3 regions of the Blautia sp. SC05B48 genome follow, and region 1 is predicted to be linked to each of the others. Evidence: predicted binding sites of a transcription regulator. Region 1 holds the regulator's gene; each other region holds the start of a gene.
What was found. Region 1 encodes Rex, which represses fermentation and respiration genes when NADH is low (regulators of the CRP and FNR family bind a similar motif). Its sites were predicted from a motif close to ATTGTTAANTANTTAACAAT; they were not measured.
Positions count from the first base shown of each region.

Region 1 (6,099 bases):
ATTCTGGTCCGGCTTATTTGCAAGCCGTATTCCTTTTTACAGATAAGTATTTCCACAATTTCTTTGTGTATACCATGCGTGGTACTTTTTTACCGGCCTTATGTCTGACCCGGCGTTTTCCGGATCCAGGTATTTACGGATCTACTGGAAAAAGCTCTCCTCTTCTCCGCATTCCTTACCGTCTTTGATATAAACCCGCGGAACACGTTTACTGATCCCGCAGACAAATTCATAGGAAAATCTTCCAGAAAGATCTCCCAGTGTTTCCACACTGATAAATTCCTCTCCATCTCTTCCCATCAGGGTGACCTCGTCCCCGGCCTTCACCTCCGGGATATCTGTGACATCAACCATAAACTGATCCATGCAGACCCGTCCGAGGATCGGAGCTTTTTTGCCCCGGATCAGGACCCAGCCCTTATTGGAAAGCTGTCTCGGATAGCCATCTGCATAACCTACGGGGATCGTTGCCATTCTGGTAAAGCGTTCTGTAACAAACGTTCCTCCATAGCTTACCGCTGTTCCACGTTCCACATTTTTCACATAGGATACATGACTTTTCAGCTCCATTGCAGGTGTCAGCTTCACAATATCACGTTCTACCTCCTCTGACGGATAAATACCGTAAATGGTGATGCCGGCACGAACGACATTGAGATTTGCTTCCGGAACACGGATGATACCTGCACTGTTGGAGCAGTGACGTACCGGAATATGAACACCTCTTTTTTCCAGAAGCTCTGCAAAACGGAGATAACGGTCCAGCTGCACCAGTGCAGGAGAACGGTCGGTCTCATCCGCCCTGGCAAAATGGGTAAACATTCCCTCGATCACCAGATTCGGGATTTTTGAGATTTTTTCGATCTTTATCGCATTTTCCGGAATATCCGCATATCCGATCCTTGTCATTCCCGTATCCAGAGCCAGATGAATATGTACATTTTTTCCAATGCGTGCACCTGCTTTTGCATATTCTGCCGCTGTATTAAGATCCGATATGGTGATCCGGATATCATTGGCTGCAAGCTCCTCATAATATTCCTCAAATACAAGGCCAAGGATCAGGACAGGCTTGGTGATCCCTGCATGCCGAAGCTCCAGTGCCTCCTCTGCAGTAGCTGTTGCAAATCCCCAGATATAGTCATAGTCCTGGATCAGACGGGCAATAGCTCTGGCACCATGGCCATAACCGTCTGCCTTGATCACAGCGATGATCTTTGTCCCTTCTTTGACATTTTTATGCATTTCCTCAAAATTGTGGGCAATGGCATCCAGTGATACCAGTGCTTTTACTCTCTCGTATTTTTTCATAATCCCGACTCCTCTTCACCTATAGCTAATGCCTTGGGCAGATATTCTATGATATCTCCTGCCAGCATACTGCGCTTTCCTTTTTCAGCGGCTGCAAGATCACCGCAAAGTCCGTGAAGATAAACACCTAACGCGGCCTTTAAAACCATGGGAGGCTGTTCCTCCGTTTTCAGATACATACATAACACTGCTGCCAGGATCCCGGAAAGCACATCTCCGCTTCCTGCAGTTGCCATTCCGGAATTACCGGAAAGATTCAGATACATCTGGCCTTTTTCATCTGCGATCACCGTACATGCATCCTTCAATACGCACACAGAGCCTGTTTCCGCAGCACATTTCAGTGCAGTATCTGCGATCTCATGCTGAATCTCCTGGATCGTTCTGCCACTGAGCCGGCTCATTTCTCCGATATGCGGTGTCAGGACTACATGCTCTCCCAGATACTGATACCATTGTGGATGTGCAGCCAGAAGGTTCAGGCCGTCCGCATCCAGGATCAGCGGCTTTTTCTCCCGGGCAGCCGCCGTGAGAAACCACTGTTCTCTCTCACGGCTGGCCACTGATGTTCCAAGTCCCGGTCCGATCACGATCACATCACACCAGGATAGAAGCTGTTCATTGGATTCCTGATCAAAGCGGCTGCAGACCATAGCCTCCGGAAGGAGTATCTGCAGTGGGATCCTGTTGGCTTCCACAGTCTGGATCTTTACCATTCCCGCACCGGCACGAAGTGCTGCACTGGCGCTTAAATAAGCGGCTCCGCACATTCCCTCACTTCCGGTCACAAAGAGCACTTTTCCGAAGGTACCCTTGTTTCCGCCGGGATCACGTTCCGGAAACAGCTTCAGATCTTTATTTTCCAGACAGGCGGCAGATGCAGTCACAGCTTCCTGTTCATAGATCCCGATATCGGCGGTAACGATCCTTCCTGCATACAGTCTTCCCGGATAAAAGCAAAGACCTCTTTTCCGGTAGGCAAATGTAACAGTCAGATCGGCGCTGAAGGCAATTCCCATTTCCAGGCCAGTATCTCCGTTCACTCCTGACGGGATGTCAACTGCGATCTTTTTGGCCCTCGCACTGTTCATCTCATGGATGATATCAGCATAATGCCCCTCGATCGGACGCGTCAGGCCTACCCCAAACACGGCATCTACTATAGTAGTATATTCACTCCACTGCGGGTTATTCACCTCAGGGACACGATAACCGGAAGCGATCTTATACTGAAGAGCTGTCTCTCTGGTCATTTTATCTTTGTTTCCGACCATATAAAACTCTGCCCGGATTCCCTTCAGATGGAACAATCTGGCAACAGCGATACCGTCACCGCCATTATTTCCGCTTCCGCAAACTACCAGGATCCTTTCGTCCTTCTGGAGATACTTTTCTGTTTCCTCTACCACCTTCAGTGCTGCCCGCTCCATCAGAACCTCGGAGGGAACTCCGATCTCACGGATCGTTGTGGAGTCCAGATCCTTCATTTCTGCGCAGGTAACAAGCTTCTTCATTCTGTCTTCTGCCTCCCCTCTGTCATAGAGAAAGCTGCCGTTTCCGGCAGCTTAACAATTCTTACTTATCCACATGTTCCTGCCTGTATTTGCTGAGATTATAAGACAGTGTCATCAGACTCTCGGAAAGATGAACGTTCTCTACGATCACATCATCCGGTGTCTCAAGATCAAGATGTGCAAAATTCCAGATTGCCTTGATTCCGTTCTCCACCAGAATATCTGCCATTTCCTTGGCTTTATTCTTGGGAAGTGTCAGGATCGCGATCTCCACGTTATTCTCTCTCAGGAAAAACGGAAGCTCACTGAGCATCTGGATCTCAAGTCCACGGACTGCGATGCCCTCAAGCACAGGATTTACGTCAAAGATACCAACAAGCCTGAACCCGCGCTTCTCAAAATCCACATAATTGGCAAGTGCCTGTCCCAGATTACCGGCTCCCAGGATGATCATCGGATGAACAGTATCCAGTCCCAGGATCTTACCGATCTCTGTATAAAGATAGTGTACATTATAGCCATACCCCTGCTGCCCAAAACCGCCGAAATTATTAAGATCCTGACGGATCTGAGAAGCTGTGGTATGCATCTTCTTACTTAATTCATTGGAAGAAATACGTTCTACATTATCTTCCATCAGCTCTCCTAAGTAGCGGTAATAGCGTGGCAGACGCTTAATCACCGCTTTCGAGATTTGTTTTGTCTCCACGATAGTTTTCCTCCTTACCTTACACTAGGTTAATTATAACGAATTGACATTTTCCTGTCAATTAAAGTTGTCTATTCTGTACAAATTTCTTTATATTTTTTCTAATAATTGATTTTTTCTTTGAAATCCCGGCAGTTTCCGTTATAATAGGTGGAGGATTTTTCCCTGTTCAGACATAAACAGGGGTGATTCTTTATACAGGAGGACAGTTTTTATGATTTTATCATGTCAGAATATATGCAAGGCCTTTGGCGAAAAAGTAATTTTAAATGATGCATCCTTTCACATTGAAGACCGTGAAAAGGCTGCTCTGATCGGCTGCAACGGTGCAGGAAAGACCACACTGCTGCGGATCATCATGCAGGAGCTTTCTGCTGATTCCGGTACCGTGGTGCTTGCCCGGGATAAAAATATCGGCTATCTTGCCCAGTACCAAGATATCCACGGACATCATACCATCTACGAGGAGCTTCTTACCACCAAGCAGCACATCATCGATATGGAACGCCGTATCCGCAATATGGAACAGGAAATGAACACGGTGACCGGTGATGAGCTGAACCGTCTGATGGAAACCTATACCCGCCTGACCCATCAGTTTGAGCTGGAGAACGGATACGCTTACAAAAGTGAGCTGACCGGTGTCTTAAAGGGTCTCGGCTTCACGGAGGAAGATTATGACAAGCAGATCGAAACTCTTTCCGGCGGTCAGAAAACACGCGTGGCGCTGGGCAAGATGCTTCTTTCCAAGCCGGATATCCTGCTTCTGGATGAGCCAACCAATCACCTGGATATGGAAAGCATCTCCTGGCTGGAAACTTATCTTCTGAATTATCCGGGAGCTGTTTTTATCGTCTCCCATGACCGTTATTTTCTGGATAAGGTGGTCACCAAGGTCATTGAGATCGAAGCCGGACAGACCCGCGTATACAGCGGCAACTACTCTGCCTATGCTCTCAAGAAGGCTCAGCTTCGTGACGCACAGTACAAGGCATACTTAAATCAGCAGCGGGATATCAAGCATCAGGAAGCCGTTATCGCCAAGCTGAAATCCTTTAACCGTGAAAAATCCATCAAGCGTGCGGAAAGCCGTGAAAAAATGCTGGACCGTGTACAGAGGATCGAAAAGCCTCTTGAGCTCCAGGACCGGATGCGTATCTCGCTGGAACCACGGGTGTTAAGCGGAAACGATGTGCTCCACGTGGAAGCGCTTTCCAAGGCCTTTCCGGGACAGACCCTGTTCTCCGATATCTCCTTTGATATCAAACGCGGCGAGCGTGTGGCACTGATTGGAAACAACGGAACCGGAAAGACCACCATGCTGAAGATCATCAACGGTCTTATTGAGGCAGATGCCGGCAAATTTTCCCTTGGTTCCAAGGTGCAGATCGGTTATTACGATCAGGAACATCATGTTCTGCATATGGACAAGACAATTTTCCAGGAGATCTCCGATACTTATCCGACTCTCACAGAGACCGAGATCCGAAATATGCTTGCTGCATTTCTTTTTACCGGAGATGATGTTTTCAAGGAGATCTCCGCACTTTCCGGTGGAGAAAGAGGCCGTGTTTCCCTTGCAAAGCTGATGCTTTCCGAAGCCAACTTCCTGATCCTTGACGAGCCTACCAACCATCTGGATATTGCCTCCAAGGAGATCCTGGAGGAAGCACTGGTCAGCTACACCGGTACAGTCCTTTATGTATCCCATGACCGTTACTTTATCAATCAGACTGCGACCAGGATCATGGAGCTGACAAACCAGGCAGTGGTAAATTACATCGGTGATTATGATTACTATCTGGAAAAGAAGGAGGAGCTGACCAGTACCTATGCACCGGGAAGCACTTCTCCGGAGGCACCTGCCGAAGAAAAAGCGGTTTCCGAGAACAAGCTTTCCTGGCAGCAGATGAAGGAAGAACAGGCAAAGAAACGAAAACGAGAAGCCGAGCTGAAAAAAGTCGAAGCCCGTATCGAAGAGCTGGAAACAAGAGACAGTGAGATCGACGAAACCATGGTCCTTCCGGATGTCTGCACCAATGTAGCGGAATGTACAAAGCTGAGCCGCGAAAAAGCAGCTATCGCTGAAGAACTGGAAGAGCTTTATGAAAAATGGGAAGAGCTGGCCTGACGGTCAGCTCTTTTTATTCCCTTATGTTTTTATGGAAGCAGCATGCCAAGATGCTGTTCAAAGCATACACCATCGTTACGGTCTGTTCCTTCCTCCACCGCATCCCGGATCGATGCCGAGATAAAGTCCACGGCCAGCTCTGCACAGGTTTTCATGGAATATCTTTTTACCAGCCCTGCACTGAGCACGGATGCAAAAAGATCTCCTGTCCCGGAATAGCTTCCTCCTGATTTCTCTGCAAATACCCAGGAGCTGTTTCCGTTTTCCAGGACAAGATTCCCCATTTTCAGAGGCTGCCCCTCCTCCCTGTGATCCACTCCGGTGATCACAACGGCAGGAAGTGAAAATTTCCGGGCAAGTCCGCACCCGATCTCCCGGATCTCTTCCATCCGCCGGGCCTCTGATGCCTTTTGCAGTTTATTCCAGATCTCCTC
Region 1 is NZ_CP040518.1:3,174,943-3,181,041, reverse strand. Features, by position in the region: gene alr (alanine racemase) at 142-1,311, opposite strand; gene EYS05_RS14780 (NAD(P)H-hydrate dehydratase) at 1,308-2,825, opposite strand; gene EYS05_RS14775 (redox-sensing transcriptional repressor Rex) at 2,887-3,534, opposite strand; gene EYS05_RS14770 (ABC-F family ATP-binding cassette domain-containing protein) at 3,749-5,665, shown strand; gene EYS05_RS14765 (pyridoxamine kinase) at 5,695-6,099, opposite strand, start outside.

Region 2 (6,099 bases), 160 kb from region 1:
TTTGCGATCTCCACCATATATGGATTCAGGCCGGCCTTTTCCGCTGCTTTACGGAAAGTTGCCTCATGCATACGCGGAGAACAGGAACAGACAACCACTCCTGTGAGATTTTTTTCACGGATGGCTTCCTGGATCCTGGACTGTCCTGCTTCGGAACACATATACTGATAATCTTCTGCATGGACAACTCCAGGCTCTTTTGCAATGATTTCCACAACTTTTTTCACGTCTACCGTAGCGGCAATATTACTTCCGCAATGACAGACAAATACACCGATTCTCTGCACTTTCTCACCTCCTGTATCTTCTGAACGCACTTACAAGCAGCTGCTGAGGAAGCTCCGGATCAAGAAGCTCCGGAATTTCATTTGGTGAAAGATAGTCGCCGCCTTTTTCCCGAACAACCAGCTGTCTTGCCCCGTCAATGATCTTTCCGGGTTTTACGTCTCTCGGACACCGCTCCACACAGGCAAAGCAGGAAAGACATTTCCACAAAGATGCTGAATTTACAAGTGCTTCGATATTTTCATTGATCACGTAGGACACAAACTGATGAGGCTTGATATCCATCTCGTCAAAGGATGGGCAGGTAGCAGAGCATTTGCCACACTTCATACATTTCAGAGGATTGGTTCCGCTGATCTCCTTTATTTTTTCCGCAGCAGAATGGTTATCTCTCATTTTGCCACCTCCTCTTTGACGCCAAGGGCTTCTGCCAGAAGCTCTGTAAAATAGTAAACCGGCATTTTATTTCCGGAATTTTTATTCAGATTGTATTTGCAGAGCGGACAGGCAGTGATCAGCATATCTGCGCCAAAGCCTGCTGCGCTTTCTTCAATCTTTTCACACATATTCTGTGACATTTCTTTTTCTTTCAGGGATATATATCCTCCACAGCATTCATTTCTATAAGGATAGATCACAGGCTCAGCGCCAAGGGCACGGATAAAATCTTCCATGATCCTTGGATTTTCCGGATCATCAAATGCCATGATCTTTCCAGGTCTCAGAAGCAGACATCCGTAATAGGCTCCGATCTTCTTTCCGGTAAGAGGATTTACTACTTTTTCTTTCAGTTTATCAAAACCGACTCTGTCCCGGAGAACCTCCAGATAATGGAGAACGGTTGTCTCTCCTTCATAGGGAGCTTCCAGCTGCATATAATTGTTGGCTCTGGTCCGGATATCTTCCACGTTTTTCATATCATCATTGACACGCTTGATCACATGATGACAGGCAGAACAGATTGTCACCAGATCCTGGCCTTTTTCTTTTGCCTGGTTCAGCGCACGGACGGAAGAAAGCTTTGTGGCGATCTCATCTGTGCCAAGCGGATAAACACCACCACAGCACTGCCAGTCCTCGATTTCCTCAAGCTCAAACCCAAGGGCTGTGGCACTGGCTCTGGCATACTCATCCAGATCTCTGGCCTTTGTTCTCAGGGTGCAACCCGGATAATAACTGTACTTCATACCTTTCATTATCCTTTCTTAGTCTAAAATCTGACGTTTATAGTAGATATTCTTGTTCATATATTGTCTTTTTTTTAACAATACATAAATAAAAAAATGAAACCCCAACTAACACTTATTTGAGTTTTTTTATCAATTTGCACCCAAATAAAAGAGAAAAACACTCTTCCTCCGCAATCAAGAAGTGTATTAGCTCGATTTCCGGAATCATCATATCACGTTATTTCTGTTTCGACAAGACTTTTTCGATATTTTTTGTGTTTTTTTTAACGTACTTTTGAAAAATCTTATCATTTACTATCCTGCTTACATGATAATTTTCATTTTCAGGCATAAAAAAAAACTCCGGATCTCTCCGAAGCTTTTTTGCTCATATCAGTAAATAATGATCGGATAACCTGCATCAATGGTGTTATAGATCAGTGCTGCCTGATCCTTAGGCAAATTGATGCAGCCGTGGCTTCCGTTGGTTTTATAACGGTTCCCGCCAAAGGATGACTGCCAGGACGCATCATGAAGTCCCTGTCCGTAGACAAAAGGCATCCAGTAATTAACCTTTACATCGTAACCATATTCATTGCTGGTAAGGTTAAAGGGACTCGCCTTGTAGGCGATCGGCCAAGCACCACGATATGTTTCACGCCCCTTCACCGGCTTACCGCTGACAATATCTGTTTCCGTCACAAGGCTTCCGTCCTTATACAGCCACAAATGCTGTGCATCCAGACTGACCTCTATGTAACTGCCTGCCAGATCGTCTGTTCCGTTTCTCTGATATCCTTTTTTGCTGTAAACAGGCTCTCTCGTTACAACAGTACCGTTTTTCAGGTCTTCCAGAAGCTGAGAATATTCTCCGTCCTGATCGATCCGGTAGCCGTACTCATTTCCCTCAATGGTCACATCGGTTCCCGCAGATGTATGAAAGGTGCGGGGAACATAAATGGTATTGTATTTGTTGGCAAGCTCACTGATGTAGGCTTTAATGGCTTCTTCATCTAAAGCCAGCGTCTCCCCCTCAGCCTTCAGCCAGGATGTGATCGTATCGGAATCCAGAACAGCCGTTTCACTTCCGAATGTATAAGTTACTGTACTGCTGCGGTATTTCTTCAGCTGGCTGTTCAGGTCTGTAATCTTATTTTTCATATCCTCTGTTACAGTGACCGTCGGGCTTACATACACATGCTTGTTGATCGGTACTGTGATGGTATCCCCAAGCAGAGCCGTATCAAATGCTGCGTTCAGATTTGTGTCCACGGTAGTCTCCAGCTTATCCGGATCGATTTCCGTCCCCTGTACCTGTTTCACAAGGGTGAATTCTTTTTTCTCCTTATCGTACTGAATGGCTGCATCAACAGAAGCTTTTCTTTCTTCCGTACCGAAATTTGAAAGATCGAGAGCCTGCTTTTCCTGCTCCTCATCTTCCTCGATCTGACATTCCGGTTCTATATTTTCTTCCTTTGGAAAAAGCTTCCGGCTCTCTTCCCGCTGTTTCTGAATTTCTGTAAGCTTACTCAGAAGGGCTTCTTCATTGAGACTGTAGCCCAGCTCTTTCAAAGTAGTACTGTAAACTTCCTGATCATTTTCCTGAAAGGATACCGGACGATCTGCAAATTCCGCAGTGATCTTTTCTTCTGCCTGCTTTGCATCCAGTCCGGAAACATCCACTCCCCATATGGAAATCTTCCGTCCCAGCGTATTGTGATCTGCCAAGTATGTATAGACAAATAACCCTGCCACTGCCAGGATTGTTACGCCAATGCAGATCCCAAGTATGATCTTCAGTGTCTTTTTACTGATGGTTGATCTTTTCTCCATACCCTTATCCCTCGAGTCTTATGTAATATATGTTATGTTGTCACACTGGCTGTTATTATAATACAATAAATCCCATTTTCTGTAAAAATGACTTATCCCGGATCCTTCTGATCCGGTAAAAAAAGACAGACTGCCACTCCTCGCGAAAATCTGTCCTTTCATACGTTTCTTTTTTATGTTTCTGTCAGCAGTATTTCCGAACGGATCTTCTGCTGCTTATTCCGGCATTACGATCTTACCTGCGATCGCACAGGCTGCTGCAGTTTTCGGAGATGCCAGATAGATCTGAACCTTGGAAGTTCCCATACGTCCCAGGAAATTACGGTTGTTGGTTGCCACAACCTTCTCCCCGTCTGTCAGGATTCCGCCGGTCCTTCCGCAGCAAAGTCCGCAACCCGGATGTGTAATGATAGCCCCTGCTTCCGCAAGAGTATCCAGAATGCCAAGCTCAATAGCCTGACGGTAAATTTTGCGGCTGGCAGGAGTTACGATCAGTTTTACAAAGTCTGCAACTTTTTTGCCCTTCAGCACCTCTGCTGCCGCCATAAGGTCCTCCAGACGTCCGTTGGTGCAGGAACCGATGAATACCTGGTCGATGGTCTCACCCTGAAGCTCACTGACATCACGGATCTTGTCCACCTGAGACGGACATGCCATTACCGGCACAAAATCTTCTGCCTTGTAAGTCATGGTCTTCATGTAGACAGCATCCTCATCTCCCACAAGACTCTTCTGATAATCATCAAGCTCTACGTTGCAGTAAGCAGCTGTCTTCTCATCCGGTGTGAAAAGTGCACATTTCGCACCGGCCTCAATTGCCATATTCGCCATAGTCATACGGCTTGCCACAGACATATTTTCAATGGTGCTTCCGCAAAATTCCAGAGCACGGTAAGTAGCTCCATCTGCACGAAGATCACCGATCAGGCGGAGGATGATATCCTTGGACATGACATTCTCCGGAAGTTCTCCGTCGATCACAACCTTTATGGTTTCCGGAACCTTGATCCACATGGTTCCTGTTCCCAGGATGCTGGCCATCTCTGTGTAACCGATGCCGGAAGAAAACGCACCGACACATCCATAAGTCGTGGTATGGCTGTCTGTGCCAAATACAATATTACCGGGTTTAACATAACCTGCCTCAGTCATAAGCTGATGACAGATACCGTCACTTCTGTGTACGTTTTTCATGCCATATTTAGCTGCAAAAGCATCTCCCACATGGAAATGTCTGGTATCATCCTGCTGACTTGCCGGTACAAGATGGTCATAGATCAGAACAACCTTGTCCGGATCCCACAGCTTCTGAAAGCCCATCTCCTCAAATTTTTCCGCTACAAACGGAATAAAGATATCATGGATCATCACTCTGTCCACATTGACCGTCACGATATCACCAGGCTTTACTGCCTTACCTGTATTATGTCTGATAATTTTTTCAATGATCGTCTCGCCCATTATTTCTCTCCTCTCCGTTTTTTAGTCCAGGCCGTTCAGCTTACGCATGGCTTTTACCAGTCCGCCAGCCTGGATGATATCCATCAGATTCTCTGGAAGAGAAGCGATCGGGTACTGTTTTCCATTGTGCTCTACATGCTCATTCATTACTACCGTAACCTGATCTCCCTCTTTTACATTGTCATGAAGATCCGGCTGCTCAATAAGAAGAAGGCCGTTGTTAATGGAGTTGCGGAAAAAGATCCGGGCAAAAGATTTCGCAATGACACACTGCACACCCAGTGCCTTGATGATCTCCGGTGCCTGCTCTCTGGAGGATCCGCACCCGAAGTTCTTTCCTGCTACAATAATGTCGCCCTTTTGGATCTGTCCGGCCAGCTCCGGACGAAGGGGGCTGAATCCGTACTGTTTCATATCGTCAATGGTTTTCAGTGCAAGGTACTCCGTCGGGATAATAATATCCGTATCAATATCATCACCAAGTACCCACACTTTTCCTGTAAATGCTTCCATATGTATATCTCCTGTTTATTCCGTTCCGTATCATCAGGCAAATGTTTTCTGTCTGCCCTGTTATAAGAACCCACGCCGAAACGGATCATCCTCTGATAATTTCTGAATATATTATTTAAATCTTTTCTGAAACTCTTATACTCTGTCAGCAGTTGCAATCTCACCTGCAACGGCAGATGCAGTAACTGTTGCCGCAGATCCCAGGTAAACCTTGGAGCTCGGATGCCCTGCACGTCCCTTGAAATTACGGGTTCCTGTGCTGATCAGAACCTCATTCTCGCCGATAACACCCTGGCAGCTTCCCCAGCATACACTGCAGTTCGGGTTCATAACAATAGCCCCTGCTTCCATGAAGATATCGATAAGCCCCTCCTTTAATGCCTGACGATAGATGGTCTGGCTTGCAGGAACAACCAGGAAACGAACTCCCTCTGCAACTTTTTTGCCTTTGATCACCTCTGCGCCTACACGGAGGTCTTCAATACGGCCGTTATTGCAGGAGCCAAGAAACGCTTCGTTGATCTTGATGCCGCAGGTTTCCTCAGCCGGAACCACATTGTCAACAAAGTCTGGCTTCGCTACAACCGGACGGACTTTTGAAAGATCAAAGGTATACTCTCTTGCGTAAACGGCATCCGGATCGCTGTGATATACCGCTTTTGGCTCACGTCCATGCTCTTTCAGATATTCCAGAGCTTTATCATCAGCCTCAAAGATTCCTGTCTTCGCACCAGCCTCAACAGCCATGTTGCAAAGTGCCATACGGTCGCTGATGCTTAAGGTTCTGGCGCCCTCACCGGTAAACTCCATTGCCTGATAGTTGCAGCCGTTTGCCCCG
Region 2 is NZ_CP040518.1:3,011,607-3,017,705, reverse strand. Features, by position in the region: gene EYS05_RS14050 (CoB--CoM heterodisulfide reductase iron-sulfur subunit A family protein) at 1-287, opposite strand, end outside; gene EYS05_RS14045 (4Fe-4S dicluster domain-containing protein) at 292-681, opposite strand; gene EYS05_RS14040 (CoB--CoM heterodisulfide reductase iron-sulfur subunit B family protein) at 678-1,472, opposite strand; gene EYS05_RS14035 (L,D-transpeptidase family protein) at 1,848-3,287, opposite strand; gene EYS05_RS14030 (3-isopropylmalate dehydratase large subunit) at 3,504-4,748, opposite strand; gene EYS05_RS14025 (LeuD/DmdB family oxidoreductase small subunit) at 4,770-5,261, opposite strand; gene EYS05_RS14020 (3-isopropylmalate dehydratase large subunit) at 5,397-6,099, opposite strand, start outside.
Region 2: the regulator Rex is predicted to act here: its motif matches at 1,535-1,554, upstream of EYS05_RS14040 (CoB--CoM heterodisulfide reductase iron-sulfur subunit B family protein).

Region 3 (6,099 bases), 400 kb from region 1:
TACCCCACAGACCCTGCTCGACAGTTCTCGGAGGTTTTACTCGAGGCATACCTCTGTTGCCTTCGATAGAGGCAGTCAAGGCAGAACCTTCACCACATACGAACGCTCCGGCACCGCGATTGATATGTAAGTGGAAATTGATACCGGAACCAAGGATATTATCGCCAAGAAGGCCATAGGACTCTGCCTGCTCAATGGCCATCCGGAGTCTCTGTACAGAAAGAGGATACTCGGCACGTACATAAATATAACCATCCTCTGCACCTACTGCATAGGCAGCGATCACCATACCCTCGATCATCTTGTAAGGATCACCTTCCATTACAGAGCCATCCATAAATGCTCCCGGGTCACCCTCATCACCGTTACATACTACATAACGGACTTTTTCCGGCTGGCGTGCAACCTGTGACCATTTCTTGCCTGCAGGGAAACCTGCACCGCCACGGCCGCGGAGGCCGGACTTCGTGATCTCATCAATAACATCCTGTGGGGTCATTTCAAAGAACGCCTTCGCCATTGCGGAAAAGCCGCCTACGGAAATATATTCATCAATGGACTCTGCATCGATCTTGCCACAGTTCTCAAGAACGATCCTTGTCTGCTGGTTCAGGAACGGAATGTCACTCGGATGCGGACAGGCCTCATCATCATGACGATAAAACAGACGCTCAACAGGCAGTCCGCAGATCACGGTCTTCTCTACGATCTCGCGACAGTCATCTACCTGAACATGTACATACTGATAATCATATGGCTCAATTCTCATAAGAGGACCAAGCTCACATAAGCCCTGGCATCCGGTCTTAACGATTCCTACATGAGGAACATCCTTCTGCATCTCAACTGCAACGCCCTCGATTCCCTCGCAAAGTCTTGACATTTCTTCATAAATCTTCTGAGCACCGGAAGCAATACATCCGGTACCGGAACAGACGAGAACACGGCAGGTATAGCCATCAAGATTCTTCTTAACCTCAGCCTGTTTGTTTTTCAGATCTTCCATACTGGTTATACTCATACGCTCTCACCTCTCAATTCATTTAAAAGCTCAACAGCCTTCTCAGGAGTCATCTTCGGGTGAACTTCATCATTTACAGTCAGTGTCGGTGCAAGTCCGCAGGCACCAAGACAGGAGACTGTCTCAACGGTAAACATCATATCATCTGTAGTATGCTTCTTATGACTCAGTCCAAGCTCCTTCAGCATTGCTTCCTTTACAGGCATGGACTTACGTACATGACAGGCAGTACCGTCACATACCTTGATGATGTACTTGCCCTTCGGCTCAAAGGAAAAGTTCTCATAGAAAGTAGCTACACTGTACGCCTTCGCTTCTTTTACACCAATCTGTTCCGCAACATAAGTAAGAAGCTCTCCCGGAAGATAACGGTACTCAGCCTGAATATCCTGCATGATCGGAATCAGTGATGCAGCTTTCCGGCCGTAGTGCTCGATGATCTCATCCGTTTTCTTGTAATACGTCTGGTCTAACATTCGGTTCCCTCCTTGTTTCTCATAGATTTTCCACTTGATCAACCTGTTCCACTACAGGTTAATGCTTTAACACTCTGTCAGTGCCTCATTTACGTGCCTATCATTATATTGCACTATTTTCGTGCTTTTAATTATAACTTATATCGTCATTTTTCACAAGATATTTTTTCGTTTTTTTCAGAATATATTAGAAAGTTTACAACGTCTTACTGGTTTTGCATCTATTTTTTATAATAAATGTGCATTTTTTAACATTCATGACAATAAAGAAACAAATATTCTTTTTTTGTTTCTGCTAAAAAAACATTTCCTATTGTTGATTTTATTTCTCAATTACTATAAGATGAATAAAAAGTGCGTGGAAAACATTTTAATCATTTTTTGAAAAGGAGAACATTTATGCGAAATCTCGACACACCAGTTAAACAGATCCGGCGAAAGATTTTTACAGAAATTGCGAAGATCGGATTTGAATCCACGGACGAATCCCTGATTCACGATATTGAATCCATCCCTTACAATATTGTAGAGGAACGCGCGAAATATCGCGAGAGCATCTATCGTGAAAGAGCTGTTGCAAGTGAACGTGTCCGTCTGGCCATGGGACTTTCCCTCCGCCCGGAAAATCGTTCTGTACATCTTACTGATGGCGTAAAAGCCAGCAATATTGATGAAAAATATTATGAACCACCTCTTATGCAGGTGATTCCTTCCGCATGTTCCGCATGCGAATCCAACAAATACGAAGTCAGCAACATGTGCCGCGGCTGTGTTGCACATCCCTGTTTACTCACCTGCCCCAAAGGCGCCATTTCCATGGTAAACGGAAAATCCTTCATCGACCAGGACAAATGCATTCACTGCGGAAGATGCAAAGCTGTCTGTCCCTACGACGCCATCGCCCATAAAGAACGTCCCTGCGAACGCGCCTGCGGTGTAAAAGCCATCGAAAGCGATGAACAGGGACGCGCTTCCATCAACCAGGATAAATGTGTATCCTGCGGTATGTGTATGGTCAGCTGCCCATTCGGTGCCATCTCTGATAAATCCCAGATTTTCCAGCTGGCACATGCCCTCCGTGAGGGAACTGAGATTATTGCAGAAATTGCACCAGCTTACATCAATCAGTTCGGTGAAGATGTAACTCCCGGTAAATTCCGCTCTGCTTTAACTCAGCTTGGATTTTCCAATATTTATGAAGTAGCACTCGGCGCAGACATCGGCTGTATTTCCGAGGCCCATCATTATGCAAAAGAAGTAGCCACCGGCAATCTCCCGTTCCTGCTTACCTCCTGCTGTCCGTCATGGTCTGTAATGGCGAAGAAATACTTCCCGGCTATGATTGACAACATCTCACAGGAACTGACCCCGATGGTGGCAACTGCCCGCATTGTAAAAAAAGAACATCCCAATGCGAAAGTAGTATTCATCGGACCATGCGCCTCCAAGAAACTGGAAGCCATGCGCCATTCCGTAAGAAGTGATGTGGATTTTGTTATCACTTTCGAAGAACTTTGGGGATTGTTCGATGCCAAAGATATCATTCCATCTGCATGCGAGGATATTCCGGAAGAAACCCAGGCCGCAACCGCCGCAGGACGAGGATACGCCATCGCCGGCGGCGTAGCTGGTGCCATTGAAGCCTGTCTGAAGGAATATTATCCTGATGTCCCCGTCCACATCGAACACGCCGAAAGCCTCGCTGAGTGCAAAAAAGTTCTCACTCTGGCCAAAGCCGGCAAGATCAAAAACTGCATGATCGAAGGAATGGCCTGTCCGGGAGGCTGCATCGGCGGTGCCGGAACCAATGCCGGCTTCGCAAAAACCTCCAAAGCACTCAAGAAATATGTAGATGGCTCAGACCCTAAGATTCCATCTCAGGAACTTGAAAATCTGGAATTGAATTAATTAATCTTTGACACAAAAAGATGTGCGCCTGTTTTTATTCAGACGCACATCTCCATTTCATCATTTCTCCACAGCCTCTGTGCTCTCCGGCCAGGTATATTCCTCACCTTTCAGATTTGCCAGAAGGCTTCTAAGCTTATATCCATAGCTTCTCCCGGCGGCCCATCCACCGCCGTAAGGATTCTCCTGAATCCCAAGCCATTCCACATAAGGTGCACTCTCCCGGGTCACATACTGAAAACGGTTATCCACACAGACCTGATTCAGTTCATCCGAAGACGCATAAGCCTTCAGATGCTGTACCTGAGCCCGAATCCCGGTCCTGACATCCGGAAAGGAATTTCCGGCAACACCGCCGCCGGTAGTCCCAAGTCCGGAAAAATTAAACTGCCCGGCACTGGCATCTCCGCCAAACTGAAGCCAACCGGTCTCAAGCATCGCCTGCTCAAAAACAACCTCCCCACGGACACCCTCCGCATCCGCTTCCTCTGTCACAATTGTGCAAAACGTATCAATGTCCGGTGCGCCACCCTCTGTCAGGATACCGGAAGGATATTCCACATTCTGCGCCTCATACTGCGCCACCATATCCTCCCCAGTCACTGTGGTACACCCCATGATCGTATAATATCCGTAAGTATTATCTGTGGAATCATCCACAAAACTATCTGCATCACTCTCTCCGGATGGCTGGGGCTTGGAGATCTGTCCCTCCATGGAATGATCCGCTTCTTCTGCAAAAACACCCACAGGCGTTCCGAATACCAGAACGCCTGCAAGCATCATCATCCGTAAACAAAAACTATTTCGGAATCTGTACATATATCAATAATCAATCCTTTATTACTGCGCTTTTCTCATTGCTGCTTCAACTACGTGTCCTACAAGAACAGAAGTTGTAACACTTCCTACTCCGCCAGGAACCGGTGTGATCGCATCAACGATTGGCTCAACTGCCGCATAATCAACATCACCACAAAGCTTACCCTCTGCATTGACATTGATACCAACATCGATAATGGTCTGTCCCTCTCTGACATAATCAGCGCCGACAACACCAGCACGACCAGCTGCAACGATGACGATTTCCGCCTCTTTTGCAACAGACGGCATATCAACGGTTCTTGTATGGCAGATCGTTACTGTCGCATTTTTCTTAACAAGCATCATGGCAGCCGGTTTACCAACTACAAGACTTCTTCCGATAACAACCGCTTTTTTGCCTGTGCAGTCGATTCCATAGTGATCAAGGATCTCCATGCATGCCTGCGGTGTACATGGCGGGAATCCGATCTTCTTGCCTGTAAATACACCAGACATGGAAAGATCTGTCATACAGTCAACATCCTTCTCTGCTGCAAGTGCATTCTCGATCACTGCCTGATCCAGATGTTTTGGCAGCGGACGGAACAGAAGAACTCCATGGATCTTGTCATCTTTGTTTACTTTATCGATGGTTGCAAGAAGCTCATCCTGGGAAACATCCTCCGGAAGAAGAATTTTCTCACATGCAACACCAAGAGTCTCACAGCGCTTTGTAGCACCTCTCTCATAGGAAATATCGCTTGGATTCTCACCAACACGGATAATGCAAAGTGTAGGATCTACACCTTTTGCCTGAAGCTCTGCAACGTTCGCTTTGATCTTTTCATTGAGAGCCGCTGTTACTTCTTTACCTAATAACTGCTTTGCCATTTGTCTGGTTCCTCCTATTTCAGTCTTCCGAGAACACTGTCAAATGTCTCGTCTGCGATCTTTGTATATTTCTCAAGCATAGCGTCTGCTTTTTTGTTTAATTCCTCTGCATACGCACGGTCAGCCATAGATTTTGTGTTAATGTACACATTCAGGCTTGCTCCCTTAAGAGCTGCTTTGCAGAATGCAGCACCTACACCAGCATCACTAATTGCAAGCTTAGAACCTTTTGCTCCGAACTCAACGATAAGTTCAATAGCCTCGCAGCATTTCTCCATGATCTCCATAGGAACAGAGCATGCTTCCTTGAGGGCAGCTTCCATTACTCGAGCCTTCTCAGCCTTCTCTTCTTCGGTCTCTCTCGGCATTCCGTAAGCCTTGGAAAGAGGCTCAAAAACTTCCGCATCTCTCTCAATCAGATGAAGGAAATCTTTCTGAAGCTGATCACATTTCTTTTTCAGCTCCCACATTTCATCTTCTACATCTGCATATTTTTTCTTACCGACAGTAAGGCTTCCAACCATATTTCCAAGAGCTGTACCAACAGCAGCTACAAGGGCAGATGCACCGCCGCCGCCTGGAACCGGTGCCTTGGAGCTTAATACCTCGACAAATTCAGTACATGTACTGGTAGAAAATCCCATAGGACTCTCCTCCTTATATTCTTATTTTAGCACTCTTTAGAGCCCATTGGGGGCTTTATAAAAAGCCCCCTCCGGTTGTTTTTGATCTTATGTTCCGATTAGAAGAGACCTGTGATCTTACCTGTCTCATCTACATCGATCTTGGTTGCTGCCGGAACTTTCGGGAGACCTGGCATAGTCATGATCTCACCTGTCAGAGCAACGATGAATCCTGCACCTGCGGAAATCTTCAGGTTACGTACTGTTACCTCAAAGTCTGTCGGTGCACCAAGTTTTGTCTGATCATCAGTCAGACTGTACTGTGTCTTAGCAACACAGATCGGGCAGTTGCCAAATCCAAGTGTTTCCAGCTGTT
Region 3 is NZ_CP040518.1:3,571,753-3,577,851, forward strand. Features, by position in the region: gene EYS05_RS16665 (NADH-quinone oxidoreductase subunit NuoF) at 1-1,021, opposite strand, end outside; gene EYS05_RS16670 (complex I 24 kDa subunit family protein) at 1,018-1,497, opposite strand; gene EYS05_RS16675 (4Fe-4S dicluster domain-containing protein) at 1,897-3,405, shown strand; gene EYS05_RS16680 (glucosaminidase domain-containing protein) at 3,466-4,227, opposite strand; gene EYS05_RS16685 (bifunctional 5,10-methylenetetrahydrofolate dehydrogenase/5,10-methenyltetrahydrofolate cyclohydrolase) at 4,249-5,100, opposite strand; gene EYS05_RS16690 (cyclodeaminase/cyclohydrolase family protein) at 5,115-5,744, opposite strand; gene EYS05_RS16695 (formate--tetrahydrofolate ligase) at 5,843-6,099, opposite strand, start outside.
Region 3: the regulator Rex is predicted to act here: its motif matches at 1,734-1,753, upstream of EYS05_RS16675 (4Fe-4S dicluster domain-containing protein).